2 regions of the Staphylococcus durrellii genome follow, and region 1 is predicted to be linked to the other one. Evidence: riboswitches for the same ligand, from Rfam matches in the RefSeq annotation. Region 1 holds a riboswitch; the other holds the start of a gene.

What was found. A riboswitch is a leader RNA that binds a small molecule or an ion and turns the genes downstream of it on or off. The one in region 1 is predicted to bind lysine.
Positions count from the first base shown of each region.
Region 2: linked by a shared signal. The riboswitch ahead of ISP02_RS06820 (aspartate kinase) and the one ahead of ISP02_RS05500 (amino acid permease) in region 1 are both predicted to bind lysine.

Region 1 covers NZ_JADIIO010000001.1:1,122,477-1,138,487, forward strand. Annotated here, with positions in the region: gene icd (NADP-dependent isocitrate dehydrogenase) at 1-806, shown strand, start outside; gene ISP02_RS05450 (response regulator transcription factor) at 1,258-1,968, shown strand; gene pnpS (two-component system histidine kinase PnpS) at 1,968-3,665, shown strand; gene polA (DNA polymerase I) at 3,791-6,421, shown strand; gene mutM (bifunctional DNA-formamidopyrimidine glycosylase/DNA-(apurinic or apyrimidinic site) lyase) at 6,436-7,308, shown strand; gene coaE (dephospho-CoA kinase) at 7,325-7,939, shown strand; gene gap (type I glyceraldehyde-3-phosphate dehydrogenase) at 8,076-9,101, shown strand; gene nrdR (transcriptional regulator NrdR) at 9,552-10,022, shown strand; gene ISP02_RS05485 (replication initiation and membrane attachment family protein) at 10,022-11,401, shown strand; gene dnaI (primosomal protein DnaI) at 11,401-12,321, shown strand; gene thrS (threonine--tRNA ligase) at 12,647-14,578, shown strand; lysine riboswitch at 14,654-14,827, shown strand; gene ISP02_RS05500 (amino acid permease) at 14,979-16,011, shown strand, end outside.
Region 2 covers NZ_JADIIO010000001.1:1,380,825-1,396,835, reverse strand. Annotated here, with positions in the region: gene ISP02_RS06830 (ABC-F family ATP-binding cassette domain-containing protein) at 1-1,212, shown strand, start outside; gene ISP02_RS06825 (aldo/keto reductase) at 1,608-2,438, shown strand; lysine riboswitch at 2,581-2,759, shown strand; gene ISP02_RS06820 (aspartate kinase) at 2,849-4,051, shown strand; gene ISP02_RS06815 (aspartate-semialdehyde dehydrogenase) at 4,106-5,095, shown strand; gene dapA (4-hydroxy-tetrahydrodipicolinate synthase) at 5,097-5,984, shown strand; gene dapB (4-hydroxy-tetrahydrodipicolinate reductase) at 5,981-6,703, shown strand; gene dapD (2,3,4,5-tetrahydropyridine-2,6-dicarboxylate N-acetyltransferase) at 6,726-7,445, shown strand; gene ISP02_RS06795 (M20 metallopeptidase family protein) at 7,635-8,783, shown strand; gene ISP02_RS06790 (alanine racemase) at 8,787-9,860, shown strand; gene lysA (diaminopimelate decarboxylase) at 9,863-11,128, shown strand; gene cspA (cold shock protein CspA) at 11,262-11,462, opposite strand; gene msaA (regulatory protein MsaA) at 11,645-11,953, opposite strand; gene ISP02_RS06770 (acylphosphatase) at 12,239-12,508, shown strand; gene ISP02_RS06765 (5-bromo-4-chloroindolyl phosphate hydrolysis family protein) at 12,528-13,148, shown strand; gene ISP02_RS06760 (toxic anion resistance protein) at 13,186-14,325, shown strand; gene brnQ3 (branched-chain amino acid-like transporter carrier protein BrnQ3) at 14,827-16,011, opposite strand, start outside.

The sequences.
Region 1 (16,011 bases):
TTAAAGAAGGATCTTCAGAAGTGAAAAAAGTCGTTGATTTCTTACAAAATGAAATGGGTGCAAAAAACATTCGTTTCCCTGAAACTTCAGGTATCGGTATTAAACCAGTATCTAAAGAAGGTACAGAACGTTTAGTACGTGCAGCAATTCAATATGCTTTAGATAACAATCGTAAATCAGTTACGTTAGTACACAAAGGTAACATTATGAAATTTACAGAAGGTGCCTTCAAACAATGGGGTTACGACGTTGCACATAACGAATTTGCTGATAAAGTATTCACTTGGCAACAATATGACCAAATAGTTGAAGAAAAAGGTAAAGATGAAGCTAATGCTGTTCAAGATAAAGCTGAAAAAGAAGGTAAAATCATTATTAAAGATTCTATTGCTGATATCTTCTTACAACAAATTCTTACTCGTCCAGCAGACCACGACGTAGTTGCTACAATGAACTTAAATGGTGACTATGTATCAGATGCGTTAGCTGCGCAAGTTGGTGGTATTGGTATCGCTCCTGGAGCGAACATTAACTATGAAAGTGGGCATGCAATTTTCGAAGCGACACATGGTACTGCTCCTAAGTATGCTGACCAAAACAAAGTTAATCCATCATCAGAAATTTTAAGTGCTGTTTTAATGTTAGAACATTTAGGATGGCAAGAAGCTGCTGACAAAATTACAGATTCAATTGAAAGAACAATCGCATCTAAAGTAGTAACATACGACTTCGCACGTTTAATGGACGGTGCTGAAGAAGTTTCAACTTCTCAATTCGCAGATGAGTTAATTAAAAATTTAAGCTAATAGTTGTTTAAGTTAAATTATAGACTTGTAGATAATGTTTATATTTGCGATTACTATTAAATAAGCACCCCCTTTACTATTAAGGGAGTGCTTATTTTAATTGAATGATAAGCCCTACACTATGCTTAGGTTCTTATTGTTGTACTGTTGCAATTAAAATTGAACCTTTTAGTGCTAAATAATATGTAGTAAGGTAATTAAAGTTACTGAGACGTGTAGATGAAATAGTTGGCATTAGATATAATTACTTCAGTACAGACATAATAGAAATGTAACTACTATATCGTTTTCACCTAACAATACAAAAAGTATATTAGTAATTGTAATTATGTATTTTTTATATTAACCAAATTAAGGTAATGTTAAGTTTATGTAAATCAATGTCAATTGTGTTATTTTTATAACTATTTAGGTTATAATTACGGTGTAAATATATTAATGGAGGTACGCTATGTCTCAAACAGTGCTTATAGTTGACGATGAACAATCAATTGTAACGTTGCTTAAATATAATTTAGAACAAGCAGGTTACATTACAGAAGTAGCCTATGATGGTGAAGAAGCATTAGAAAAAGTTGATGCATTTAAGCCTGAAGTAGTTTTATTAGATGTTATGTTACCTAAAAAAGATGGGATAGAAGTTTGTAAACAAATTCGCTCAGATAAGAATTTAGTACCTATATTAATGTTAACTGCTAAAGATGATGAGTTTGATCGCGTGCTCGGTTTGGAATTAGGTGCAGATGATTATATGACGAAACCATTTTCACCAAGAGAAGTTGTAGCCCGTGTCAAAGCAATATTAAGACGGTCAGCAATGATTACAGAACTTAGTGAAACAGCCGACAGTTCTGATGATATTCACATCGGCTCAATAAAAATAAGACCTGATTTTTTCGAAGTTTATCGCAATGGAGAATTATTAGAATTAACTCCGAAAGAATTTGAATTATTATTATACTTAATAGATAGACAGGGTAGAGTAATTACACGTGAACACATGTTAAATTCAGTGTGGAATTATGAATTTGCGGGAGATTCTCGAATTGTTGATGTACATATTAGCCACTTGAGGGATAAATTAGAAGACAATCCAAAGCAACCCAAATTAATTAAAACGGTACGCGGATTGGGATATAAACTAGAAAGACCGAAAGTTTAATGTTAAAGTTCCATCAACAACTATTAATCATTTTATGTACGATAACAATTGTGAGTTTCCTTGTGTTAGGATTCATTGTTACACATGTCATTTATTCTACTGTTTCATACAACCAACAGCAAAATCTTAATAATAGAGCTTCACATTTTATTAACTTATTAAATCATGGTCAACGGAAAGAATTAACAAAACAAATAAAAAATGAACAAATAACTGTTAAAATCAAGCAAAAAAATAAAGAAATTTACACAGAGTCTAGTAGCGTACCAATTAGCACTAAATTCTCAGATGTAACAAATACTGCACCATTAAATTACGATAAATATAATAAAAAGCATAGATATACATATGAAACTACTGTAGATAATTATAAAGTTATAATTAGTGGCGTAAACAACCATATACATACCTTGCAATTAAAAATATGGTACTATTTTTTACTAAGTGTCATTGTAGTAATCCTTGTGATGTTTTTAGTTGTTAGAATGATTAATCGTACGTATATTAGACCGATTAAAGAAGTGACTTACGCTACACAACTTCTTGCGGAAGGCTATTATCATGTTAGAGTTCCAGAAAGTAATGTCAAGGAAACGAAGGAATTGTTTGTCACTACTAACGAATTAGCTAGAAAGCTTCAGAGGTTAAACAATCAACAAAAATTACAATCAAATCGATTAAAGACTACCTTGGAGAATATTCCTAGTTCGATATTAATGATTGATAAATACGGTGAAATAGTAATAGCTAATAGAACTTATTATGAAGTGTTTGCACCTGATAAATCAGTTGAGCATCACAGTTATATAGAAATGTTAGATGACAAAGTTCAGAACTTAATAACCGATGCCTTTAAAATGGAAAAAGCGTTATATCATCAAGTGAAACTGAATGTTAGTCAAGTTCATGAGAAATACTTTGATACGGCGTGTGTACCAATTTTATCTAAATCCAAAAAGCATTTATATGGTATGGTAATCGTGTTGCATGATATAACTAACCTTAAAAAATTGGAAAATCTTAGACGTGAGTTTGTAGCAAACGTTTCACACGAATTAAAAACACCCATTACATCGATAAAAGGTTTTGCGGAAACGTTAATAGATGGAGCTAAGGATGATCCGCAATCATTGAATGCCTTTTTAGATATTATTCTGAAAGAATCAGAACGCATTGAATCATTGGTTTTTGATTTATTAGATTTATCACATGTAGAACAACAGAGTGAAATTGCAACGACACGCTTAAATTTAGCTCACATCGTGCAAAGTAATATTGATAGTTTACAAACAATAGCTGAAAAGAAATCAATCAACATAAACGCTAATCTTGATTCTGATGTTTATATTGAGGCAAATGAAGGTAAAATTTCGCAGGTAGTAATTAATTTAGTTTCTAATGCAATTAACTATTCACCTAAAAATAGCGAAATAATAATAAGAGTGTACGAAGAACAGCATAAATCGATATTAGTTGTAGAAGATTTTGGGATAGGTATTAGTGAACAAGATCAACAGCATATATTTGAACGTTTCTATAGGGTTGATAAAGCTAGAAGTAGAGATTCTGGTGGCACTGGTTTAGGCTTATCAATAGCAAAGCATATAGTAGAAGCGCATAAAGGTCGTATCAGTGTTTCATCAAAACCCAATCAAGGTTCAATATTCAAAGTTATATTTTTCGATGATACGTTATAACTCAGTTCCCACAAGTTATTAAATTTGTGGGAGCTTTTTCACTAAGCAAATTCAACGTAAAAAGTACGGTACAGCAGAAGATTATGATAAAATGGTAACTAAATGAGTTCTGGAGGTTAATTAAAGTGAATAAATTAATTTTAATAGATGGTAACAGTTTAAGCTTTAGAGCATTTTATGCTTTACCGTTATTGCAAAACAAGGCTGGTATTCATACTAACGCAGTGTATGGTTTTGCAATGTTATTAGAAAAAATAATTAAAGAAGAACAACCTACGAACTTTTTAGTAGCATTTGATGCGGGTAAAACAACTTTCCGACATAATACATATAGTGAATATAAAGGAGGTCGTCAAAAAACGCCTCCAGAATTAAGTGAACAATTGCCTTATGTAAGACAGTTATTAGATGTATATGGTATTAAAAGATATGAATTAGAAAATTATGAAGCTGATGATATCATCGGTACACTTAGTAACGAAGCGCATTCAGCTGGATTTGAAACAATAATTGTTACGGGTGACCGAGACTTAACCCAACTTGCTAACGATAATGTAACGATATATTATACAAAAAAAGGTGTGACTGATGTAGATCATTATACACCTGAATTCATAGCGGAAAAATATAATGGTTTAACACCTAGTCAAATTGTTGATATGAAAGGTCTAATGGGCGATGCTTCAGATAATATCCCAGGCGTAGCCGGTGTTGGTGAAAAAACGGCCATTAAATTATTAAACGAATATAAAACAGTAGAAAATGTTTATGAAAATATTGACAATGTTTCTGGTAAAAAGTTAAAAGAAAAATTAGAAAACAGTAAAAATGATGCACTAATGAGTAAACAACTGGCAACTATAAATTGTAAAAGTCCAATAGAAGTTTCATTAAAAGATACTGAAATGCCTTTAAAAAATGATGAAACTGAAAAAATAGAATTGTTTAAGAAACTAGAGTTTAAGCAATTATTAGATCAAATGAATATAGATGGTACTACCGAAAGTGAAGAAACAATTGATTTGACTGTGGAACAAGATTTTACAAATATCGATTTTGCTAATTTACAACAAGCAACGATTCATTTCGAATTAGAGGATACAAATTATTTAAAGGATCAAATTTTAAAATTTGGTCTTTTCGATGGAGCACATCACGTGGTAATTGATGCAAAAGATATTGAAAAAAATAGTGATTTAGTTCAATGGTTAGAAAGCAATAATACTAGGAAAGTCGTGTATGATGCTAAAAAAACTTACGTTGTCGCCCATAGATTAAATATCGATATAAATGAAATTGTTTTCGATACAATGCTAGCTAGTTATATCATCGATCCATCAAGAACGATAGACGATGTTCATTCTGTTGTGAGTTATTATGGGCAAACTTATGTAAAGACTAACATTAGCGTGTTCGGCAAGGGAAAGAAACGCCAAGTACCAGAAGATGATGTATTAAATGATTATGTTGCAAGTATTTTACATGCTATATACAATGCATCGTCTAAAATGGAAGAACAATTAGAAGCATATAATCAAGTCGAACTATTACAAGACTTAGAACTTCCACTTGCTAAAATTTTAAGCAAAATGGAAGAAACAGGTATATATACTGAAGCTAGTGAATTGAAAGATATGGAAATCGAAATTCAAGACAAACTAGACAAACTAATAGCAAACATTTATGATTCTGCGGGCGAAGAATTTAATATTAATTCGCCAAAACAATTGGGTGTCGTGCTATTTGAAACATTACAGTTACCAGTCATTAAAAAAACTAAGACAGGTTATTCAACTGCAGTAGACGTGTTGGAGCAACTACAAGGTGAACATTCAATAATTGACTATATTTTAGAATACCGTCAACTATCCAAGTTACAATCGACGTATGTTGAAGGTCTTCAAAAAGTAATTAGTGATGATAAAAGGATTCATTCAAGGTTTAATCAAACACTGGCTCAGACAGGGAGACTATCATCTATTGATCCAAATTTACAAAATATACCTGTGCGCCTTGAAGAAGGACGTAAAATAAGAAAGGCATTTAAATCTTCTGAAAAGGATACAGTCATATTTTCAGCTGACTATTCTCAAATCGAATTACGAGTGCTAGCGCACATCACACAAGATGAGAGTATGATACAGGCGTTCAAAGACAATGAAGATATTCATACTGCAACAGCGGTTAAAGTGTTTGGTGTTAATGCAGATGAAGTTGATAGTCTAATGCGTAGACAAGCAAAAGCTGTAAATTTTGGTATCGTTTATGGAATCAGTGATTATGGTTTAAGTCAAAATTTAGGTATTACCCGTAAACAAGCAAAACAATTTATTGACGATTATTTAGATAGTTTCCCAGGCGTAAAACAATATATGACTGATATTGTTAAAGATGCAAAAGCACAAGGATTTGTAGAAACGCTTATGCATAGACGGCGCTATATTCCAGACATTACTAGTCGTAACTTTAATTTACGTAGCTTTGCAGAACGAACTGCTATGAACACACCAATTCAAGGTAGTGCTGCAGATATTATTAAACTTGCGATGGTTAATTTTGATAAGGCTGTTGAAAGTAAATCATTTAATGTGAAATTATTACTTCAAGTTCACGATGAATTAATATTTGAAGTACCAAAAGATGAAGTTCAAGATTTTAGTGAATTTATAGAAAATATAATGGATAACGCATTACCATTAGATGTACCGCTACTCGTTGAATGTAACTATGGCGATACATGGTACGATGCTAAATAGAAAGTTGGATTATCATGCCGGAATTACCAGAAGTTGAACATGTCAAAAGAGGCATTGAGCCATATGCCAAAGGTCAAAAAATAAGCTCTGTTATCTTTTCAGATAAAGTGAAGGAAGGTAAAACAGACGGGCGTGAAACTATAATAAAAGGTATGTCATTAGATACTTTCAGAACATTTACTGAGAATTATGTTATCGAACATATAGAAAGACGTAGTAAATATATCGTCTTTTACTTATCTAATGGCCATGAAGAACGTATTTTAATTAGTCATTTAGGCATGGCAGGTGGATTTTTTATTGTTAAGGAACTAGACGATATCTCGGTCAAAAATTATCGTAACCATTGGCATGTGATTTTTAATTTAGATAACGATATGCTACTCGTTTATTCTGATATTAGGAGATTTGGAGAAATAAGAAACGTACCATCATTTGAAGCCTATCCTTCGTTTTTAGAAATAGCACCAGAGCCTTTTGATGATGAATCTTTAAACCATTATTTGTCATGGTTTGAGCGTAAAAATTATTATAAAAAGCCAATCAAACAAATGATATTAGATCATAGAGTCATTGCAGGGTGTGGTAATATATATGCATGTGAAGCTTTATTTAGGGCAGGCATTCATCCGAATCGAACAACACAAAGTCTGAATAACCAAGAAAGAGAAATGTTATTTTATTATGTTCGAGAAGTTTTATCTGAAGGTATAAAATATGGTGGAACAAGTGTTTCTGATTATCGTCATGCCGATGGTAAGACGGGATCGATGCAACTGCATCTAAATGTATACAAACAAAAGACATGTAAAGTATGTGGCGATGAGATTAAAACGCAAGTCATTGCAATGCGTAATAGTCATTATTGCCCTACATGTCAAAATTAAAGGAAGAGTGAAAGTTATGCCAAAAGTAATAGGTCTTACCGGTGGAATTGCTACCGGAAAATCTACAGTATCAGAAGTTTTATCTGTACACGGCTTTAAAATTGTAGATGCAGATGTGGCTTCTCGTAAAGCAGTCGAAAAAGGTAGTGAAGGCTTAGCAAAAGTTAAAGCTGTTTTTGGAGATGAAGCTATAGATGAAAATGGAGAAATGAATCGTGCATATGTAGGGGATGTCGTTTTTAACCAACCAGAAAAGCGTATGGAATTAAATCAAATTGTTCATCCAATCGTTCATGACATCATGGAAAAAGAAAAAAATGATTATTTGAATAAAGGGTATAATGTTATTATGGACATTCCGTTATTATTTGAAAATGAATTACAAGAAACTGTAGACGAAGTGTGGTTAGTTTATACTTCGGAAAGTATACAAATTGATAGACTAATGGAACGTAATAACTTATCAATGGAAGATGCAAAAGCACGTGTATTGAGTCAAATTTCTATCGATAAAAAACGGAGAATGGCGGATCATGTTATTGATAATAGAGATTCAAAGCTAGACTTAAAACAAAATTTAGAAAGTTTCTTAGTAGAGGAAGGCTATATCGACGGGTCTGAACACTTATAATAAATATGCCATTAGGGTTTTGAAATATAAACGCTAGTGGTATTTTTTAGAATTTTTAAGCAAACGCTTTCATTTTCTTTTTAATATGTTATACTATTTCCTATAAAGTATAACATAAATTTGAGAGGTGCTTTCGATGACGACTAATATAGCAATTAATGGAATGGGTAGAATAGGAAGAATGGCTTTACGTATCGCACTTAAAAATGAAAATTTAAACGTAGTAGCAATTAATGCTAGTTATTCACCAGAAACTATAGCTCATTTAATTAAATATGATACTACTCATGGTACATATGATTTGAAAGTTGAACATAATGAAAATGGCATTAAAGTAGAAGATCATGAAATTAAATTAGTATCTGATAGAAATCCTGAAAATCTACCATGGGAATCACTAAATATTGATATAGTGATAGAAGCGACTGGTAAATTTAACCATGGAGATAAAGCGATTGGTCATATAAATTCAGGTGCTAAAAAAGTATTACTAACGGGGCCATCAAAAGGTGGCGACGTCCAAATGATAGTTAAAGGTGTTAATAATGAAAGTTTAGATATTAATAAGTATGACGTATTTAGTAATGCTTCTTGTACTACAAACTGTATTGGACCAGTTGCCAAAGTATTAAATGACAGCTTTGGTATTGTCAATGGATTAATGACTACTGTACATTCAATTACAAATGATCAAAATAATATTGATAATCCACACAAAGATTTAAGACGTGCACGTTCATGTAACGAGAGCATTATCCCGACTTCTACTGGTGCCGCGAAAGCATTAAAAGAAGTATTGCCGGAATTAGAAGGCAAATTACATGGTATGGCACTTAGAGTACCTACCAAAAATGTATCACTAGTAGATTTAGTCGTAGATTTAGAACAAAATGTAACAGCTGAAGAGGTAAATAATGCATTTAGAGAAAATGATTTAGAAGGTGTTTTAGCCACTCAAGATGCACCGTTAGTTTCTGTAGACTTTAATACTAATCCACATTCAGCAATAATAGATACTCAAAGCACAATGGTTATGGGTGATAATAAGGTGAAAGTAATTGCTTGGTATGATAATGAATGGGGTTATTCAAATCGTGTTGTTGAAGTAGCTGACCAAATAGGACAGTTATTAAATTCTGAAGCAGATGTACTAATTAGTTAATATGGCTTATATTACTAATTATAAAAAGGACTTAAAGATAATGATTATACATAACACGCTACTGCAATTGCAGTAGCGTGTTATGTGTTATGTTGAATTAATGATATTGTTCGCGTAAAATTGACTAGAATTTGGCTCAAGTTTGTAGATATACTTATTCTAATTCTATCTGGCATTACTACTTTATGAAATTATGATATACATTTTAAGTAGATAACTTGAAGTTGTATTAAATGATAGTATACAAATTTAAATTGGAAGGCACTTTAGCGCAATAACTATAAAAATATAAATTCATAAGTGAATATATCCTAAAGGTAGAAATATTTATGCCTAATTTTATTCGAAAAGAAAACATAATGATATACAGTTACCATTATCGACATTCTTTTGTCGTCTAGATATTTATAGTATAATTAATACGAATCAACTGAAGAGGGTGATAGCACAATGAAATGTCCAAAATGTAATTCAACGCATTCACGTGTCGTAGATTCACGCCACGCTGATGAAGTTAACGCGATTCGCCGTCGTAGAGAATGTGAAGTTTGTAATACTAGATTTACAACATTTGAACATATAGAGAAAAGACCACTTATCGTAGTGAAAAAGGATGGTACACGTGAACAATTTTTAAGTGAGAAGATTTTAAATGGTTTAGTTCGTTCATGTGAAAAGAGACCAGTTAGATATGAACAATTAGAAGAAATCACTAATAAAGTCGAATGGCGTCTTAGAGACGAAGGGCGTGCTGAAATCTCTTCTAGAGAAATTGGCGAGTATGTAATGAATTTATTAATGCATGTAGATCAGGTATCATACGTACGATTTGCATCAGTTTATAAAGAATTTAAAGATGTGGATCAACTATTACAATCAATGCAAGGCATTTTATCAGAAAATAAACGGAGTGATTCATAATGGGTTTGCAATCTTCTGACTTTGGATTGAGACCTCAAGATAACTTTAAGGTTATCCGCGATTTTTCCATAAACGAACAACATCTAGATATATTAAATAGACTTTTCACTCCTTTAATAGGTCCTAATGCTATGGGGCTTTATTACTATTTAGATCAATTTGTGATACAAGATTCTGAAATAGTAACAACACATTATGTGATAATGAGTGAATTAAAAATAAATTTAAATGAATTTAGAAAACAAATGGATTTATTAGAGGCAATAGGTTTAGTTAAAAGTTATGTGCGTCATGATAGTAACGATTCATCTTTTGTATACAAACTCATACAGCCACCATCGGCATACCAATTTTTTAGTGATCCAATGCTCTCAATATTTCTATTTAGTGAGGTGGATAAAGAACGTTATTATCAATTGAAAGCTTATTTTGAACAAAATAATCGTTTTAATGTAGAAAACTATCAAGAAATTACGCGTAAATACACTGACGTTTTCAAAGTACCTAATAAAAAATTAAATGATGATGTTACTAGTATTAAACGTGAGAAAGCATATGAAGGATTGAATCTGGCTAAAGTAGATTTTGATTTTGAAACTTTATATGATTTATTACAATCACATTTTATTAGTACTGAAATTATTAATGCAGATGCTAAGGCTTTAATTACGCAACTAGCTACTTTATATGGTTTAACACCTGAAGCGATGAAAAGCGTTATCTTAAAGTCAATAACAAGTGCACAGCAACTGTCATTTGAAGATATGCGCAAATACGCAAGAACTTATTACCTAATGGAACACGAACAACACTTACCCTCATTACAACTAAAACAGCATAGTGCACCTAAATTTGACAATAATAATAAAAACAGTGCTGAAGAAGATCGATTGGAGCAGTTAAATCGCGTAAGTCCTATCGAAATGTTAACCTCTTGGAAAGGCTCAGATATTAGCTTAGATGAAAAGAAATTAGTAGAAGAGTTAGTAGAAAGGGAGCAATTATCATTTGGTGTAATTAATATATTATTACAATTTGTGATGCTAAAAGAAGACATGCGATTACCGAAAAATTACACATTAAAAATTGCATCACATTGGAAACGTAAAGGTTTAAAGACTGCACAAGAAGCAGAACCTTTCGCTAAAAAAATGAATGAAGAAGAGCAACAACAAAAGTCTCAACGCACCTATAAGCAACCACGAGCAAATTTAGTATCAAAAGAAATGACGCCTAAATGGTTACTAGAAAGAGACGACAGTATTAACCAATCTCAAAAGGAATCTAATAATCAAACGATGATAGATGATACAGAGCATGAAAAAGAACGTGCTGCTTTTTTAGAACATTTAAAAGAAAGATGGGGGGATGATGACTAATGAAAAGCTTTGAAAATATTATGGGAGAGTCAAATGACTTAACTAAACGTATAGCAAAAATCAAACAAGAAGTAGTTAGTGACAAAGATGTCAAAGCATTTTTGACAGAACATCAGTCTGAACTAACTAACGCCATGATAGACGAAGATTTAAATGTGTTACAAGAATATAAAGATCAACAAAAGCATTATGATGGTCATCGTTTTGAGGATTGTCCGAACTTTGTCAAAGGGCATGTACCAGAACTTTATATTGAGCATAATCATATTAGAATCCGCTATTTACAATGTCCTTGTAAAATTAAGCACGATGAAGAAAAATATAATGCTCATTTAATCACATCTCACCATATGCAACGCGATACTTTAAACGCCAAATTAAAAGATATCCATATGGATGGCAAAAGATTAGAAGCTGCGATGAAAGCTGATGAAATATGTAATGAAATAGCTAACAATAAGACAAGTGTTAAGGGGCTATACCTATACGGACAATTCGGTACAGGTAAATCGTTCATATTGGGTGCTATAGCGAATCAACTAAAAACTAAAAAAATCGCATCTACCATTATTTACTTACCAGAATTTATTCGTACACTTAAGAGTGGATTTAAGGACGGTAGTTTTGAATCTAAACTTGCTACTGTACGTGAAGCGAATATATTAATGTTAGATGATATAGGTGCAGAAGAAATCACGCCATGGGTTAGAGACGAAGTTATTGGTCCAATATTACATTATAGAATGGTCCAAGAGTTGCCGACATTCTTTAGTTCAAATTTGAGTTTTAAAGAACTCGAACATCATTTATCCGTCACGCGTGACGGCACAGAAAAAACGAAAGCAGCTAGAATTTTAGAACGTATCAAAACATTAGCGACACCTTACTATTTAGAAGGTAAAAATTATCGCGATGTTTGAAAAATTTAATAAATATTGTATAATAAAATCAAATCTAAATTAAAGCGAAATAAATTGAGGACACGATAAATTATTCACTGATATCCAGAAAGTCATTACTAGATGAGAATATGACTATCACACTAACTTTATTACTCCCTCAAGTACAGTGTTTGTAATGAACACTCGGCTCAAGACCGTTATCTTAAGTAGAGTTTATATTAGACGATTAATATATCGTTTAATATTTTATTAGGGTGGTACCACGAAGACCTCGTCCCTTTTTGGGGACGGGGTCTTTTTATTTCGTTTTATTCAGAGCAAGATTTAATAGGAGGGTTTAACTATGGAACAAATAAAAATTCAATTTCCAGATGGTAATCCAAAGGAATTCGATATAGGCACAACTACAGAAGACATAGCGCAATCTATAAGTCCTGGATTACGAAAAAAAGCAGTTGCTGGAAAATTCAATGACAAATTAGTAGATTTAACTAGACCACTTGAATCAGACGGAAGTATCGAAATCGTAACGCCAGGTAGTGAAGAAGCATTAGAAGTGTTAAGACATTCTACAGCTCATCTAATGGCTCAAGCTTTAAAACGTTTATATGGAGATGTGAAATTTGGCGTAGGTCCTGTAATTGAAGGTGGATTTTATTATGACTTTGATATGGACGAATCCGTTTCATCTGATGATTTCGAAAAAATAGAAAAAACTATGAAACAAATCGTTGAGGAAAATCACAAAATAGTACGTAAAGTGGTATCCCGAGATGAAGCAAAAGCATTCTTTAGTGATGACCCTTATAAATTAGAATTAATCGAAGCAATTCCTGCTGATGAAAATGTTACATTATATTCACAAGGTGAGTTCACTGATTTATGTCGCGGTGTACATGTGCCGACTACATCTAAAATTAAAGAATTCAAATTATTGTCTACTGCTGGTGCATACTGGCGAGGAGATAGTAACAATAAAATGTTACAACGAATTTATGGTACTGCCTTCTTCGATAAAAAAGACTTAAAAGCCCATTTAAAAATGTTAGAAGAACGTAAAGAACGTGACCATAGACGTATTGGTAAAGATTTAGAATTATTTGCTAACAATCAGCTGGTCGGTGCTGGTTTACCACTATGGTTGCCGAATGGCGCGACAATTCGTCGTGAAATTGAACGTTATATAGTAGATAAAGAGATTAGTATGGGTTATGACCACGTATACACACCAGTAATGGCAAATACTGACTTATACAAAAAATCAGGCCACTGGGATCATTACAATGAAGATATGTTCCCTACAATGAAACTTGATGAACAAGAAGAAATGGTATTACGACCAATGAATTGCCCTCATCATATGATGATATATGCGAATAAACCGCATTCATATCGTGAACTACCAATTCGTATTGCTGAATTAGGCACAATGCATCGCTATGAAGCAAGCGGTGCAGTTTCAGGGCTGCAACGTGTACGTGGAATGACTTTAAATGATGCGCATATCTTCGTTCGACCTGATCAAATTAAAGAAGAATTTAAACGCGTTGTTAATCTTATCATCGATGTGTATGAAGATTTCGGTTTCGAAAATTATAACTTCAGATTAAGTTATAGAGATCCTGAAGATAAAGAAAAATATTATGATGATGACGACATGTGGGTAAAAGCTGAAAGCATGTTAAAAGAAGCGGTGGACGAATTAGGGTTAGAATATACGGAAGCAATTGGTGAAGCAGCATTCTATGGTCCAAAACTAGATGTACAAGTACAAACTGCTATGGGTAAAGAAGAAACGCTTAGTACAACTCAATTAGACTTTTTACTACCTCAAAAATTTGACTTAACTTATATTGGTAACGATGGAGAACAACACCGCCCAGTAGTGATCCATAGAGGTGTCGTATCAACTATGGAAAGATTTGTTGCCTTCTTAACTGAAGAAACTAAAGGTGCTTTCCCAACATGGTTAGCGCCTATGCAGGTTGAAATTATTCCAGTAAACGTTGATTTACACTATGATTATGCACGTAATTTACAAGATGAGTTAAAATCTCAAGGTATAAGAGTCGAAATTGATGATCGTAATGAAAAAATGGGTTATAAAATTCGTGAAGCTCAGATGCAAAAAATTCCATATCAACTTGTAGTTGGTGATAAAGAAATGGAAAACAATGAAGTCAATGTACGTAAATATGGTTCACAAGATCAAGAAACTGTTGAAAAAGATGACTTTATCTGGAATTTAGTAGATCAGATACGCTTGAAAAAATAAAGATAGTATTGAAACAAATCAATTATTCATGTATATTGATGATTAGTGAAATAATAAAAATTAAAATTTAATATACTTTGAGTTAGAGGTTGCATTTTTAATGAGTAACTTTTCAATGGCTTAATGGAGCCTAGATTGAAACAGCAAAAGGTAAAAATGCCGAAACACAAAATAACCATTATTATTATGTGTTGGGTCAGTCACCGATAAGGCGCTGGACTGTCACATATGTGATGTGCTACCTATTTTGATTGATAACACAACGGTTGCATATCGAAAGGTATGCAACCATTTTTTATTTTTAATAGTATAACTACATAGGTTGACATTTACTTTAGGAAATTTTTAATTTATTTCTGTTACAAAGTAAACCTCTAAGCAATACAGAAAGGAAGCTACTATGGAAAAAAATGGTAATCAACATGATGGCGGAGTTAAAAGAGGACTGAAAGATCGCCATATTTCAATGATTGCAATTGGGGGATGTATCGGTACTGGCTTGTTTATGACATCTGGTGGAGCGATACATGATGCAGGTGCTTTGGGAGCGTTACTTGCCTACGCAATAATCGGAGCAATGGTGTTTTTCTTAATGACTTCTCTAGGAGAAATGGCTACATATCTTCCAGTATCAGGCTCATTTAGTACTTATGCTACAAGATTCGTCGATCCTTCTTTAGGATTTGCTTTAGGTTGGAATTATTGGTTCAACTGGGTAATCACTGTTGCAGCTGACGTAACAATAGCTGCGCAAGTTATTGAGTATTGGACACCATTGCATGCTCTACCTGCATGGGGATGGAGCAGTTTATTCTTAATAATTATCTTTGGTTTGAATGCATTGTCTGTACGTGTTTATGGTGAAAGTGAATATTGGTTTGCTTTAATAAAAGTGGTTACAGTAATCATTTTTATCATTATTGGATTATTAACAATAGTAGGGATTATGGGTGGTAAATTTGTTGGATTTGAAACATTTACCCAAGCTCAAGGGCCAATACTAGGAAATGGTTTAGGCGGCAGCTTGCTAACTATATTAGGTGTGTTCTTAGTGGCAGGATTCTCGTTCCAAGGTACAGAATTAATTGGTATCACTGCTGGTGAATCTGAAAACCCTGAACGAGCAGTGCCAAAAGCTATAAAACAGGTTTTCTGGCGTATTTTACTATTTTATATTCTAGCAATTTTCGTAATTGGTATGCTAATACCTTATAATAGTTCAGCATTAATGGGCGGAGGAGACGATGTTGCAACTTCACCATTCACTTTAGTATTTAAAAATGCTGGCTTAGCATTCGCAGCATCATTTATGAATGCAGTTATACTAACATCTGTATTATCGGCAGGTAACTCAGGTATGTATGCTTCTACGCGTATGTTATATTCTATGAGTAAAGATAAATTAGCATTTCCAGTTTTTGCAAAAACTAATA
Region 2 (16,011 bases), 260 kb from region 1:
GCGGATGCAGGTTCCTTGCTATCTGGTTTAGGTATAAGTGCAGATTTACAAGACAAGCATATGTCTGAATTAGAGAATAATCAAAAAGTTAAAGTGTTATTGGCACAAAGTCTATTTGGTGAACCAGACGTATTACTTCTAGACGAACCTACAAATGGTCTTGATATTCCAGCTATTAGTTGGTTAGAGGACTTTTTAATTAATTTCGAAAATACAGTTATTGTTGTGTCTCACGATAGACACTTTTTAAATAATGTATGTACACATATCGCAGACTTAGACTACGGTAAAATTAAAGTTTATGTAGGTAATTATGATTTCTGGTACCAATCTAGTCAATTAGCTATGAAAATGGCACAAGAACAAAACAAGAAAAAAGAAGAAAAAATTAAAGAGTTACAAGATTTCGTTGCACGTTTCTCTGCTAATGCTTCTAAATCAAAACAAGCAACAAGTAGAAAGAAACAGCTTGAAAAAATTGAATTAGATGATATTCAACCATCTTCCCGCAGATATCCATTTGTGAAATTCACACCGGAACGTGAAATCGGTAATGATTTACTCTTTGTTGAAAATGTCTCTAAGACTATTGATGGTGTGAAAGTATTGGATAACATTTCGTTTACTATGAACCCAAATGATAAGGCAGTATTAATTGGTGATAGTGAATTCGCTAAAACGACGTTACTTAAAATTTTAGCTGGCGAAATGGAACCTGACGAAGGCACAGTTAAATGGGGAGTGACAACTTCACAAAGTTACTTCCCTAAAGATAATTCAGATTACTTCGAAGGTATCAATACGAACCTAGTCGACTGGTTAAGACAATATGCTCCTGAGGATGAACAAACTGAAACGTTCTTACGAGGTTTCTTAGGACGTATGTTATTTAGTGGTGAAGAAGTTAAGAAAAAAGCTAGCGTCTTATCAGGTGGTGAAAAAGTACGTTGTATGTTGAGCAAAATGATGCTTTCAAGTGCCAATGTACTATTACTAGACGAACCAACAAACCACTTAGATTTAGAAAGTATTACGGCTGTAAATGATGGCTTAAAATCATTTAAAGGTTCAATCATCTTTACTTCATATGATTTTGAATTCATCAATACGATTGCTAATCGTGTAATTGATTTAAATCAACCAGGTGGCTTATCAAAAGAAGTTTCATACGAGGCATATTTACAAGAAACGGGTGTATTAACTAAGGCTTAAATATCTTGTATTTATGAAAATTAAAAGTCTGAGACCTAAATCTCTTTGACTAACATCAAAAGGCAATTTCTATTTTACTTTAATAGAATTGCCTTTTTGTTAGTTGTAAATGTTGTTTACACATTATTATGAAAATCGTGAATAATAGTAATTAAGAGGAGTTAAAGATGATATAGGTTGAAAATACCCTCAAAAAATCGAGCTATATAAAACAAAGAATTGATCGCTTTATATAATTATAATTGCTATTAGCAACTCCCCCACTTTCTAAATTAAATAAAGACAATAAATCGAAATTATGATTCATCATTTGTTAGGTTTGAAAGCAAGTTAGTTTTAATTTTAAAAATATAATTATATAATAACTTCTAACTTGAAAATTGGAGGACGATAAATTGGAAAATTTAAATATGTTAGATGGACAAGTATTACCAGTTTTAGGATTTGGTACATATAAATTGAACGGAACTCAAGGTGTTCATGCAGTTGTAAATGCACTAAATAACGGTTATCGTTTATTAGATACTGCGTACAACTATGAAAATGAAGGCACTGTAGGTAAAGCTATCGAGAGTAGTCATGTAGCGAGAGATCAAATTATTGTAACTTCTAAATTACCTGGCCGTTATCATGATTATGATTCTGCCATGATTGCTATTCAAGAATCTATTTATCGTCTCAATGTAGATTATATTGATTTATATTTAATTCATTGGCCAAACCCAAAACAAGGCAAATATGTAGAAGCATGGACCGCTTTAATTGCTGCTCAAAAAGCAGGATTAGTAAAATCAATCGGTGTATGTAACTTTCTGCCGGAACATATTGAGACTTTAGAAAAAGAAACTGGTGTATTACCTGCTGTTAACCAAATTGAATTACACCCATTCTTTAACCAAAAAGATGTACTTGAATATCACCAAGAAAAAGGTATCATTATCGAAGCGTGGAGTCCCCTAGGTAGAAACGTAAATATTATGAATCATGAAGTTATTCAACAAATAGCAGATAAATATAATAAAACTACAGTACAAATCATTTTGAAATGGCATATTCAAAATGGTGTGGTCCCTATCCCTAAATCTGCTTCTAATGTTAGACAACTACAAAATATTGATGTTTTCGATTTTTATTTAGAAAGTGAAGATTTGGCTCAAATTGATGCACTTACTAAGGACGATGGTAGACGTAAAGATCAAGATCCTGCAGAATACGAAGAGTTTTAAAGGATTCTATTCGATTATTAAACCTTATAAAAGATTTAATAGTGAAATAGATTTAAATTATCAGTAAATTTAAAAAATTCACATTTGCCGGTTTACAGCATATATCGTTATATGTATAATGTGAAACATAACCAATTTAATAAGAATTAGATGAGGCGCATCAATCATTAGTATTTATTAGAACAAACTACCTGCTAGTAGCTAATTTTGAAAGGGTGAGATGCCGAAGTGACGATAATAGCAGCTTATCGATCATTGGACTTTATGGTTAAGAGCTAAGAGTCTGTCATTATTTTTAAATAATGGAGTGCATCACTTGTATATAAATTACGAGCAAGTTCGCATTCCGAACTTGCTTTTTTTTATATGATTTGTGATTCTCCCCTAGTCATTTGAGGAGGATAAAGTAAGTGAATAGAAGTGTTTTAAAGTTTGGCGGTTCGTCCGTCAGCGATTTTACGAAAATTAGAAATATTGCGGAAATGTTGAAACTTAGAGTTGATAACGGTGAACAGCTTATTGTGGTGGTCAGTGCCATGGGTAAAACCACTGATCAATTAATGGAAAATGTCAGTGCAGTTACTGAAAACCCTAAAGATGAAGAATTGGCATTGTTATTAACTACGGGTGAACAACAAACAGTGTCATACCTTTCCATGATGCTAAATGATTTAGGCGTAAATGCTAAGGCAATGACTGGCTATCAAGCAGGTATTAAAACCGTTGGCCATCATTTGAAAAGTCGTATAGCAGAAATTAATCCTGAAACGTTTAACCAGTCGTTCGAAACGAACGATGTACTTGTGGTAGCAGGTTTCCAAGGTATCAATGATTCATTTGAATTAACGACGTTAGGTCGTGGTGGTTCAGATACAACTGCTGTAGCATTAGCGGCGAGTAATCAAACCCCTTGCGAAATTTACACTGATGTTGACGGTGTTTATGCTACTGACCCAAGACTTTATAAACAAGCCAAACGCCTATCTTACGTTTCTTATGAAGAAATGATGGAAATGAGCGCGCTTGGCGCAGGCGTATTAGAGACAAGAAGTGTAGAACTTGCAAACAATTATGATATCCCTATTTATTTAGGAAGAACTTTATCGAATGTGAAAGGAACATGGATTATGGCACAAGCAGATTTATTAGAGAAAAAAGCAGTAACTGGCGTAGCATTGGATACACATATGATGCATGTGACAATCAGTTACCCGTTACCTGATGACAAGTTATTAACACAATTATTTACTAAACTAGAAGAAGGTTCGGTAAATGTTGATATGATATCTCAAATTGTTAATATAGAAGGATTACAGATGTCATTCACAATTAAAGATACAGATGCAATTCAAATTACTAATATTTTAGAGAAATTGTCAGAAGATTTTAACGCTTTAGACTTCAAGATTAATGAGGAATACGTTAAAATTTCATTAATCGGCTCTGGTATGAGAGATATGTCGGGTGTTGCATCTAAAGCCTTTATGACATTAATCGCTAATAACATTCCCTTTTATCAAACAACAACTTCAGAAATAAGCATTTCTTATGTGATTGATGCTCATAATGGTGAACGTGCAGTTACAAATTTATATGAATCTTTCGATATTTAAACTATAAAATTATGTTAAATGATTACAAAATTTAATTACTGGAGTGTATATAATATGACAAAATTAGCAGTAGCAGGAGCAACAGGATTAGTAGGAAGAAAAATGTTAGAAACACTTGATAGAAAAAATATTTCGTTTGATGAATTAGTATTATTTTCATCAGCTAGATCAGCTGGTGTCGAAGTTGAATTCCAAGGAAAAACTTATACTGTACAGGAATTAACTGAAGAAGCGGCAAGTGAGCACTTTGATTTTGTATTAATGAGTGCAGGAGGAAGTACAAGTGAGCACTTCTCCCCTATTTTTGAGCAAGCGGGCGCAATCGTTATTGATAATTCAAGTCAGTGGAGAATGACAGAAGGTATTGATTTAATTGTGCCAGAAGTAAATGAACCGAAATTAAATCGTAAAATCATTGCCAATCCGAATTGTTCGACAATACAATCAGTAGTACCTTTAAAAGTATTACAAGATGCATATGGTATTGAAAGAGTAGCATATACAACATATCAAGCTGTATCAGGTTCTGGTGTTAAAGGAAAACAAGATTTAGCTGAAGGCGCGAATGGTAAACAACCTGAAGCATATCCTCACCCTATATATAACAATGTATTACCACATATCGATGTGTTTTTAGAAGATGGCTATACTAAAGAAGAACAAAAAATGATTGATGAAACACGTAAAATATTAAAAGAAGACGAGTTAAAAGTTACGGCTACTTGTGTTCGTGTTCCTGTACAAGACAGTCATAGCGTGCACATGAGTGTAACATTGAATAAAGAAACTTCAGTAGAAGCTATACAACAATTATTTGAGCAAGATGACCGTGTCGTACTAGTTGATAATCCAGCAAACAATGAATATCCATTAGCTATTCATTCTACAGGCAGAGACGAAGTGTTCGTCGGACGTATTCGTAGAGATGAGACATTAGATAATACTTTCCATGTATGGTGTACTTCTGACAACTTATTAAAAGGCGCAGCATTGAATGCCGTTCAAATTTTAGAACAAGTAATGAGTCTGAAAGGAGTTAAATAATATGGCACATATTTTTGAAGGTGTAGGCGTAGCATTAACCACTCCATTTACACATAATGAAATCGATTATATTGCACTAAGAAAGCATGTAAACTATTTGATAGATAACAATGCAAAATCAATTGTGGTTAATGGTACAACAGCTGAAAATCCTACCTTAACAGAAGATGAAAAAAATCAAGTTTTAGAAGAAGTCGTAAATACAGTAAATGGCAGAATTCCTGTAATAGCAGGCACGGGTACCAACAATACACAGAAATCAATTCAAGCCTCTGTTAAAGCAAGAGAGCTTGGCGCAGATGCGATTATGTTAATCACACCGTATTATAATAAAACCAATCAACGTGGTTTAATCCAACATTTTACTACTATCGCAGATGCAGCGAAATTGCCAGTCGTACTATACAACGTCCCTTCTCGTACGAATATGACGATTGAAGTAGATACAGTAGTTGAATTAAGCAAAAATGAATACATTGTTGCATTAAAAGATGCTACAAATGATTTTGATTATTTAGCAACACTTCAACAAAAATTAGATTTAGATAACTTTGCTTTATATAGCGGTAATGATGATAATATTGTTCGTTATTTCAATGATGGCGGCCATGGTGTTATTTCAGTAATAGCTAATGTCATTCCTAAAGCAATTCAAAATTTATACGAAACAAGTCAACAAAATGATGATGTCGAAGCATTATATCAACCCATTGGAACACTATTAGATGCGCTTTCTGTTGATGTAAATCCAATACCTATCAAAGTTTTAACGACTGTTGAAGGATTTGGAAATTATGAAGTACGCCTTCCTTTAGTTACTTTAGAGGACGATGATAGAAAAGCTTTAGAAGATGCATATAATCAATACAAAGCAGGTGACAACGTATGAAGATACTTCTAATCGGTTATGGTGCTATGAATGAACGTGTAGCAAGATTAGCTGAAGAAAAAGGACATAAAATCACTGGTGTTGTAGTTAGGGATAGTAGCAAATCATATCCCTACCCTACTTTTGAAAAAATTTCAGAAGCAAACGAAGCTGATGTAGCCATTGATTTCTCAAACCCTGAATTATTATTACCATTACTAGATGATTCTTTTGAACTCCCTTTAGTTATTGCGACTACTGGTGAAAAAGAAACTATTATTAGTAAATTAAAAGAGTTAAGTAAACGTATGCCTGTATTTTTCAGTGCAAATATGAGTTACGGTGTTCATGCGCTTACTAAAATTTTAGAAGCCGCAGTACCACTTTTACAGGATTATGATATTGAATTGACAGAAGCACATCATAATAAAAAAGTAGATGCACCTAGTGGTACCTTAGTTAAACTATATGATGTAATTGAATCATTAAGAGATAAAACGTCGCCAGTCTATGACCGCCACGAAAACACAGAAAAAAGAAAGCCTGAAGAAATTGGCATTCATGCTAAACGTGGTGGTACTATAGTAGGTGAACACGAAGTATTATTTGCTGGTATCGATGAAACGATCGAAATTACTCATCGCGCACAATCAAAAGATATTTTTGCTAATGGAGCCATTAGTGCAGCAGAAAGATTAATCAACAAGTCAAATGACTTCTATACATTTGATAATTTATAAACAATAAGGAGCTTACAAAATTATGGTACAAAATTTATCAGCAGAAGAAATTATTCAATATATTAGTGACGAAAAAAAATCAACACCTTTGAAAGTATATGCAAATGGTAACTTTGCAAATACAACTTTCCCAGAATCATTTAAAGTATTCGGTTCAGAGGATTCAAAAGTAATTTTTTGTGAAGCAGATGAATGGAAAACATTTTACGACAATAACCAAGACAGCATAGAAGAATTAGAAATTGAAATGGATCGTCGAAATTCAGCTATTCCATTAAAAGACTTAACAAACACAAACGCTCGTATTGAGCCAGGTGCATTTATTAGAGAACAAGCTACTATTGAAGACGGTGCTGTTGTAATGATGGGTGCTACAATTAATATTGGCGCTGTTGTTGGTGAAGGAACGATGATTGATATGAATGCTACTTTAGGTGGCAGAGCAACGACAGGTAAAAATGTGCACGTTGGTGCTGGTTCAGTGCTAGCAGGTGTTATTGAGCCACCAAGTGCTTCTCCAGTTATCATTGAAGACGATGTATTAATTGGTGCTAATGCAGTGATTCTTGAAGGTGTTACAGTTGGACAAGGCGCAATTGTTGCAGCTGGTGCAATCGTAACGCAAGACGTGCCTGCAGGAGCTGTAGTAGCTGGTACACCAGCAAAAGTAATTAAACAAACGAGTGAAGTAGAAGATTCAAAACGTGAAATTGTATCTGCTTTAAGAAATTTAAATAACTAATTTATAGTTATTAGCTTTAATAGGAGGACTGAGACACGTCAGTAGCTGATACTATAAGATACATTGACAATAAAGTCACCATGTATCTTATAAAATGACTGTTTCTTCCTCCTCTTTTTATTATAAAATTTTCATACATATAATTATTTACAGAGTGAGACTAACTTATTTATAAAGGAAATGATAATGATGAATGAACAAGAATTTGTAACAAAACATAGACGTTATCTACATCAACATCCAGAGTTAAGTTTACATGAATTTGAAACAACAAAATATATTGCTTCTTTTTTAGATGAACTAGGCGTAAAGTATGAGCGCCCTTTAGAAACAGGATTGATCGCATATCTGCCTGGTAATGGTGAAAAAACAATTGCCTTCCGTGCTGATATAGACGCTCTTCCTATATTTGAAGAAAACGATGTTAATTATAGAAGTTTGAATGACAATGTTATGCATGCATGTGGACATGATGGTCATACGACTGCGTTAATGTTATTTGTTCGTCGTTGTAAGGAGTGGTCAGATCAAGGACAACTACCTCAAAACGTAGTCTTTATTTTCCAACCAGCTGAAGAAACTGGCGGCGGTGCCAATAGACTAATCAAAGCTAATGCATTTGAAAATTACCCTATTGAAGCTGTATTTGGTATTCATGTAATGCCATTTGTTGAGGAAGGTTCAGTTGCGATTCGAGATGAGGAAATTACAGCAAGTGCTACAGAATACCGTTTTTATTTAAACGGTTTATCGAGCCATGTTGCCGACAAAGAACAAGGTCATTCTTGTGGTGAAGCGCTACAACATGTATTATCTCAAGTCGGTAATATTCAGCAATATCACTTAAACGGTTTGAAAAGAAATATTGTACATATGGGTCGATTTGAAGCGGGTGAAGCTATTAACACTGTGCCAAGTAATGGCTATTTGGAAGGTACAATACGTACTTATGATGAAAACGACTTAGCCATTGTTAAAGAACAAATGTTTAAAATAGCTGATAGCGTAAAATCATTATTTAATGTTGAATGTGAAGTAGACTTTGCTGAAGGTTATCCACCTACTTATAATAGCCCTAAATTAAGAAATAACGTAGAAAACGCATTAAAAAATGCTGAATTAAAAGTTATAGATAAAACAACGCCTTATCTTTTCGGTGAAGATTTTAGTTTCTATAGTCAATTAGCGCCTAGTTATTTTGTGTTTGTTGGCACTAAAGATGAAGCTAAAGGTTATGTAACCGGTTTACATACTTCACATTTAAATTTTAATGAATATATGTTGATTAAAGTTGCTGATTATTATCAACAAATACTATTTAATTATGATGAGGTGTAAGAGATGACAGCAATTTGGTCGGTAGACAAACAAACTTTTTTAAACAACGTTCAAACTGTTAAACAACAAAATAATATTATGGCAGTCGTTAAAAATAACGCTTACCACTATGGATTAGAATTTGCCGTAGAACAATTTTTAACAGCGGGTATTGATACTTTTAGTACGACCTCTTTGAAAGAAGCCGTTAGAGTGAGAAAAATCGCGCCAAATGCAACGATATTTTTAATGAACGCCGTATATGAATTTGAACCATTAAGAACATACAACATTGAAATGACTTTACCTTCCCTATCATATTATTACAATCATTATGAAGATTTGGCTGGTATTAAAATTCATTTGGAATATGAAAATTTATTACATCGTTCCGGATTGAAAAATATAAACGAAATCATTGAAGTGTTAGAGCATCATCACAGCAATACTAATACAGAGAAAATGATTATTAATGGCCTGTGGACTCACTTCGGATACGCTGATGAATTTGGGGTTCCTGATTATGAACAAGAAAAAGAAGCGTGGTTACAGGTCGTAGATACTGTGCTTGCTGCAGGTTATTCATTTAATATGATACATGCACAAAATAGTGCTAGTTATTACCGTGAAGACGGTATATTACCACAACATACACATGCAAGAGTAGGCATTGCGTTATATGGTTCTAGACCGTATAGTACGGTAGATGAACAAGATATTGTGCAATCTTTAACGGTTAAAGGTAATGTAATTCAAATTAGAGAAGTTCAACAAGGACAATATTGTGGTTATAGTTTTGCTTTTGAAGCAGTTAAAGATAACACCAAACTTGCAGTTGTCGATATCGGTTATGGTGACGGAATATTAAAAGCACGTGCACAGCATGAAGCAATTATAAATGGTAAGCGATATCCTATTAGAGCTTTAATGATGAGTCATATGTTTGTAGAAGTTGACGATACGATAAATGCACAAGACGAAGTAATACTATATAATAATGATATACGTGTCGATGAATTTACGTTTAAAGGTGTGGGGGCAAACTCAGAACAATTAAGCGCAATGAACCATGATTCATTAATAAAGGAGTATAGATAATTATGACTGTAGAATATAACGCATACGGCGAACTATCGATGGGAGGCACGAGTCTTAAAACTGTTGCACAAAGTTTTGGCACGCCTACTATTGTTTACGATGAAACACAAATTAGAACACAGATGCAACGCTATCATGAAGCTTTTAAGCAAAGTGGTTTAAAATATAACATTTCATATGCTTCAAAGGCATTTACTTGTATTCAAATGGTTAAGCTTGTTGAAGAAGAAAACTTAGAATTAGATGTTGTCTCTGAAGGAGAATTATATACAGCACTTGAGGCTGGTTTTGATCCTAGTCATATTCATTTTCACGGCAATAATAAAACAAAGCGAGAAATTCAATATGCACTAGAAAATAAAGTTGGTTATATCGTTATTGATTCATTAGATGAAATCGATATTATTAATAAATATGCTTCTGAAACAGTCAATGTAGTATTACGTTTAAATCCTGGTGTAGAAGCTCATACACACGAGTTTATTCAAACTGGTCAAGAAGATAGTAAATTTGGTTTATCTATTAAACATGGCTTAGCAATTAAAGGTGTAGAAGCGGTAAATAATGCGGATAAATTAAATTTAAAAGGTGTTCATTTCCATGTTGGTTCTCAAATTGAAGGTACTGAAGCGATGATTGAAACTGCTAAAATGGTTATTAATTGGTTAAGTGAACAAGAAATTAAAGTTGAGCTAATAAACTTAGGTGGTGGCTTTAGTATTAAATACGTTGAGGGAGATGTAAGTTTTCCTATTGAAGATGGTATCGCAGAAATTACGACAGCGATTAAAACAATTGCTAAAGAAGTAAACTACCCTATTCCTGAAATTGGCATCGAACCTGGACGTTCTATCGTCGGCGAAGCAGGTATTACATTATACGAAGTTGGCACTATCAAGGAAATACCTAATGTTAATAAGTACGTTTCTGTAGATGGTGGTATGAGTGATCATATCAGAACTGCATTATATGACGCTAGTTATGAAGCATTACTTGTTAATCGAAATGAAGAAGCAGATGAAACTGTAACACTTGCTGGTAAATTATGCGAATCTGGTGATATTATTATAAAAAATGCGAAGTTACCTTCTTCAATAAGCAGAGGAGACTTTATTGCTATTTTATCAACTGGAGCTTATCACTATTCTATGGCATCAAATTATAATCAAATGCAAAAGCCTTCAGTATTTTTCTTGAAAGATGGTAAAGCTAGAGAAGTGATTAAAAGACAATCATTAAGACAATTAATTATTAATGATACTAAATAAAATAAAAACCGTTACTTTTATTATAAAAAAGTAACGGTTTTATTATAAATTAAATTATTTTTAATTTAAAAATATGAAAAAAAAGAACCTTTACAACAAGGTTCTTTAATTAGTCAATAAACTAAATCTATGATTATAGTTTTACAACGTTTGCAGCTTGAGGACCGCGGTCGCCTTCAACTACTTCAAATTCTACTGATTGACCTTCTTCTAATGATTTGTAACCTTCTTGGTTAATTGCTGAGAAGTGTACGAATACGTCGTTTTCTCCTTCAACTTCGATAAAACCAAATCCTTTTTCAGCGTTAAACCATTTAACTGTACCTTGTTTCATAATTGTGAAACCTCCAAGACTAAAATTCTTTCAATATGCGTTATTCGCATATTACAAAAAATACGGTTTCACAGTTGATGCTGTACAGACAATATTCTTTGCAATATGGAATAAAACTATTGCTTAATTGCTAGTATACGTGAATTGAATACAAAATGCAATACATTATTGAAAAAATTCATTCAATCAATTATTGGAAGATTATAATAAACATTATTATTATTTAATACAATAAAACTATAGAATATTTGTAGATTTTCATCACAATCCTCACAAAAACCTAATTCACAATTATTATAAAAAGCATGTATATTGTATTTTCCAATTAAATAATTATCGTAATCTTCTTTGCATTTGCGAATTTTATATTGATATTTATTTAACATTTCATCATAAGTATCATAATTATCACGTTCTACTATATTATCAGCCCAATCACTAAATAGCCACCATCCTTCATAATCAGCTCTTATTTTAGTTATTGTCCACATGATATGCAGTCCTCCCTTTACGATGATTTAAATTAATTTATAGTTGCAAAAGTTTAATTCAAACTTTGTAAAGTAATGACTCGATTATTCGAAAAATATTAATTACAAAATTAAATATGTAAACGTATCCCGAAAAATTACTCCGTGTGTAATATTTTAACTTTATCACATGTAAAATCAAGTTTTACGTCTCATACTTTTGACTGGTAAAGTTAACGTTGTGTATGTTAAATATTAGTTTTGTGAACTTAAATTGCGTATAATGTCAATAAGAGGTGATTTTGTATGCAACGTAAACACATTAAAGTATTTGGAATGGTACAAGGTGTTGGTTTTCGTTTTTATACAGACCGATTAGCACTTAAATATAATATTACTGGTACAGTTCAAAATGTAGAAGATTTTGTAGACATTTATGCTCAAGGAGACGAAACAGAAATTGAGGCATTTACCGAAGCCGTTATTAAAGGTGCTTCCCCTTCCTCTCAAGTCGATGACTACACCATTGAAGACTTAGAAATAGATCAAGATTTAAAACAATTTAAAACAATTTAAATATAAAGGAAGATGAAATTTGAGATACAATATTTCTCGTGTTTTGGGGACTGTTGTCGCTTTTCCAATTGCTGTCATAGTATGGTTTGTTAGCATTTTTGCTTTAGATATACAATTTATTTTTGATATTTTAATCTCAATTGCTGCTTTCTTGGGGGGTTACTTTCCTACTCAACGTTTGTCATCGAGAAAATACTTACATGAGATAGGATTATCACGTAGAGATTATCATTTCGTAAATAATCAACTGAACCATGCTCAAGATAAAATAAGACGGATTTTAAAAGTTTTTGTTAACGTAAGGTCAATTAAAGATTTTCGACAAGTCAGCGATATTTATCGAATCTCACGAGCAATTTATTTTGCAGTTAAACAACAACCTTCAAAATTTTTCTTAGTAGAGAGTTTCTTTTATTCTCATATAGATAATGCACTTAATTTAATAGAATCTTATACGAGACTTTCTAAATCTCCGAAAAAGACACAGGAAGAAAAGCAAAAACTCGAACAAACACGTATTACATTAGATGAAGTGAATCGTACGTTGATAGCAGATTTGAAAAGAATCAATGAAGATGACTATCAAAAGTTAAATATAGAGATGGAATTAAATAAAATGGAACAAAAAAGACGCAAATAATACTAAATTTTAATATTTAGAAACGGAGCGAAGTAATATGTCTAGAGAACAAGATTATTTAAATGCTCATCCGTTTGACTCATACATCGATGAGCAAAACGCTAATGAACATGAGATCCTCGATAGTAAACAACAACAATTCTCTCAAGCGGAACAGCAAAAGATTCAAAAGTTAAGTCAATCGATTACCCCCTTAGATAACGAAGCATTGTTAAATTTTGGGACAGATGCCCAATCTAATATGTCTCAATTCTCACATCGTATATTAAACGATGTGAGAACATCAGATGTCGGACCAGTTGGTGATACTTTAGATAGTTTAATGTCTAAATTAAAATCTGTTAATCCAGACGAATTAAATCCAGAAAACCAATCTAAATTAAAGCGTATTTTTAAAAGAACAAAAGCATCGATTAATGAAGTGTTTTCTAAAATGCAGTCAGTCGGTTCACAAATTGACCGCATTTCACTAGAGCTAGACAAGCACAAAGGAAATTTAAAAAAAGATATTGATCTATTAGATGAATTATATAATCAAAACAAAGACTACTTTGACGATTTAACGTTATATATTGAAGCTGCAAAGCAAAAAAAGCATGCTATTGAGCAACACGACTTACCTCAATTACAAGAACAAGCTAAACAATCATCGAACCAAATGGATGTTCAAGAAGCGTCGGATATGAGCCAATTCGTTGAGCGACTTGATAAAAGAATCTATGATTTACAATTATCTCGACAAATTGCAATCCAAACCGCCCCTCAAATTAGAATGATACAAAATGTAAATCAGGCCTTAGCAGAAAAAATACAAAGTTCAATATTGACAAGTATTCCTTTATGGAAAAACCAAATGTCTATCGCTTTAACGCTCATGCGTCAGAGAAACGCTGTATCAGCTCAAAAAGCAGTTACCGATACAACGAATGAATTATTGATTAAGAACTCATCATTGCTTAAACAGAATGCTGTGGAGACAGCCACTGAAAATGAACGCGGCGTCGTAGATATAGAAACGTTAAAAACAACGCAAAGTGACATTATTGAAACCATTGAACAAACATTACAAATACAAAAGCAAGGACGTCAAAAACGTCAACAAGCTGAAGGTGAATTATCAGAGCTTGAAGGAGAATTAAAACGACAATTATTAGATTTAAAAGATGACAAACAATAGTTAAATGTTAATTAAATATACAAAAGCCATTCGATGATTTTACATTGTATGGCTTTTGTATAGTGATACTGTGTGCTATAACTCGCTTGGCTAGAAACGGCCTTACTCTTTAGTCTTTGGTAACTACTGTTTCTTCAGTCATCTCGCCATAAATATTAGAATACTTTGATTGCTTTACCTACCACAGGTACTGCTAGAAGCCCCCCCCTACCTACCTTAAATTTATAACTCAACTTACACTTCCTTTTAAAGTGATTTTTGGTTTTATTCGAAGGTCAGCTAGAAGAATAAATAAGGACTAACTTGGAATTGTTATTCCCTTAATGATACTAACTATAAGAAAAATATTAGCTTAATGTGCAATGAAATTTTATAAAAAAGAAAACGTCAATTTCTATATTATTTTAATAGAAATTGACGTTTTACTTTAGTCAGAGTTATATATGTCTCAGGCTTTTCTTGTAGTTCTTATAGATGTTTATATCTCATTGTTGTAAATTATTATTCTTTTTCATAGACGATAGGTTTTTCATTTTTAACAAATATTGAAACAATATAACCAATGATTGTAAACACTACTGCAACTGGAAACCATTCTAATGAATATTGTTTTAAAGGTAGTGCTTGAATAAAACTCATCTTAATCCAACCTTGACTATCTATAATACTTAAAATAGCTACAATTGAAACTACTGCAACGGGAATACGTTGAGCAATGGGTTTAGTTGGGAATAATCTAGCAAGTAAGATTAATAATACAGAAGTAATTGCAATTGGGTATACTACACTCAATACAGGTACCGACATCTTAATTACTGAGTTCAATCCTTGATTTGCTAAAATAAAACTAATAATTGTAAAAATAATAACGTATACTTTGTACGGAATTTTAGGTAAAATACGATTGAAATATTCTGAAACTGAGACGATTAAACCACATGCTGTTGTTAAACATGCAAGTGCTACAATAATCCCTAATAAGTATTTACCAAATATGCCGTAACCCGTACTTGCAATTGTTGTTAATAAGTATGTACCGATGTTTTGATCTTTGGCAGCTAAACTATTTAATTTAGCTTGTGATACATCCATATGGTTACCTATAAAACCTAGTGAAATGTAAATAAATAATAATGCAACTGCAGCAATAACCCCTGCCATAATTGTTTGTTTTAAAATCTTATTAGCATGTACAACGCCGGTAGCTTTAACTGCGTTTACAACAATCATTGAAAATGCGATAGCTGCTATTGCATCCATCGTTAGATAACCGTTAGTAAAACCTTGTGAGAAACCAGCTAAGTTTGAAGTATAAGCTTCAGAAGCCTTACTTGCACTGTTACCACCAAAATCTACAAAGCCTTTAATGATCATAGCTAAAATTGTTAATAATAATAATGGTGTTAATAAAGATCCTACACGATCAACCATTTTAGATGGGTTGATACATAAATATAATACGATTAAAAAGTATATAGCAGTGAAAATAAATAATGATATATTTCCACTCGTGTGTGCAATTGGTGTTACTGTCATTTCAAAGGATGTAGATGCAGTACGAGGTATTGCAAATAAAGGCCCAATTGTTAAGTAAATGACAATTAAAAATATTATTGAAAATTTAGGCGAAATTTTATTTAAAGAACCGATATAACCTTGTTTGTCTACTGCTCCTATAATTACTCC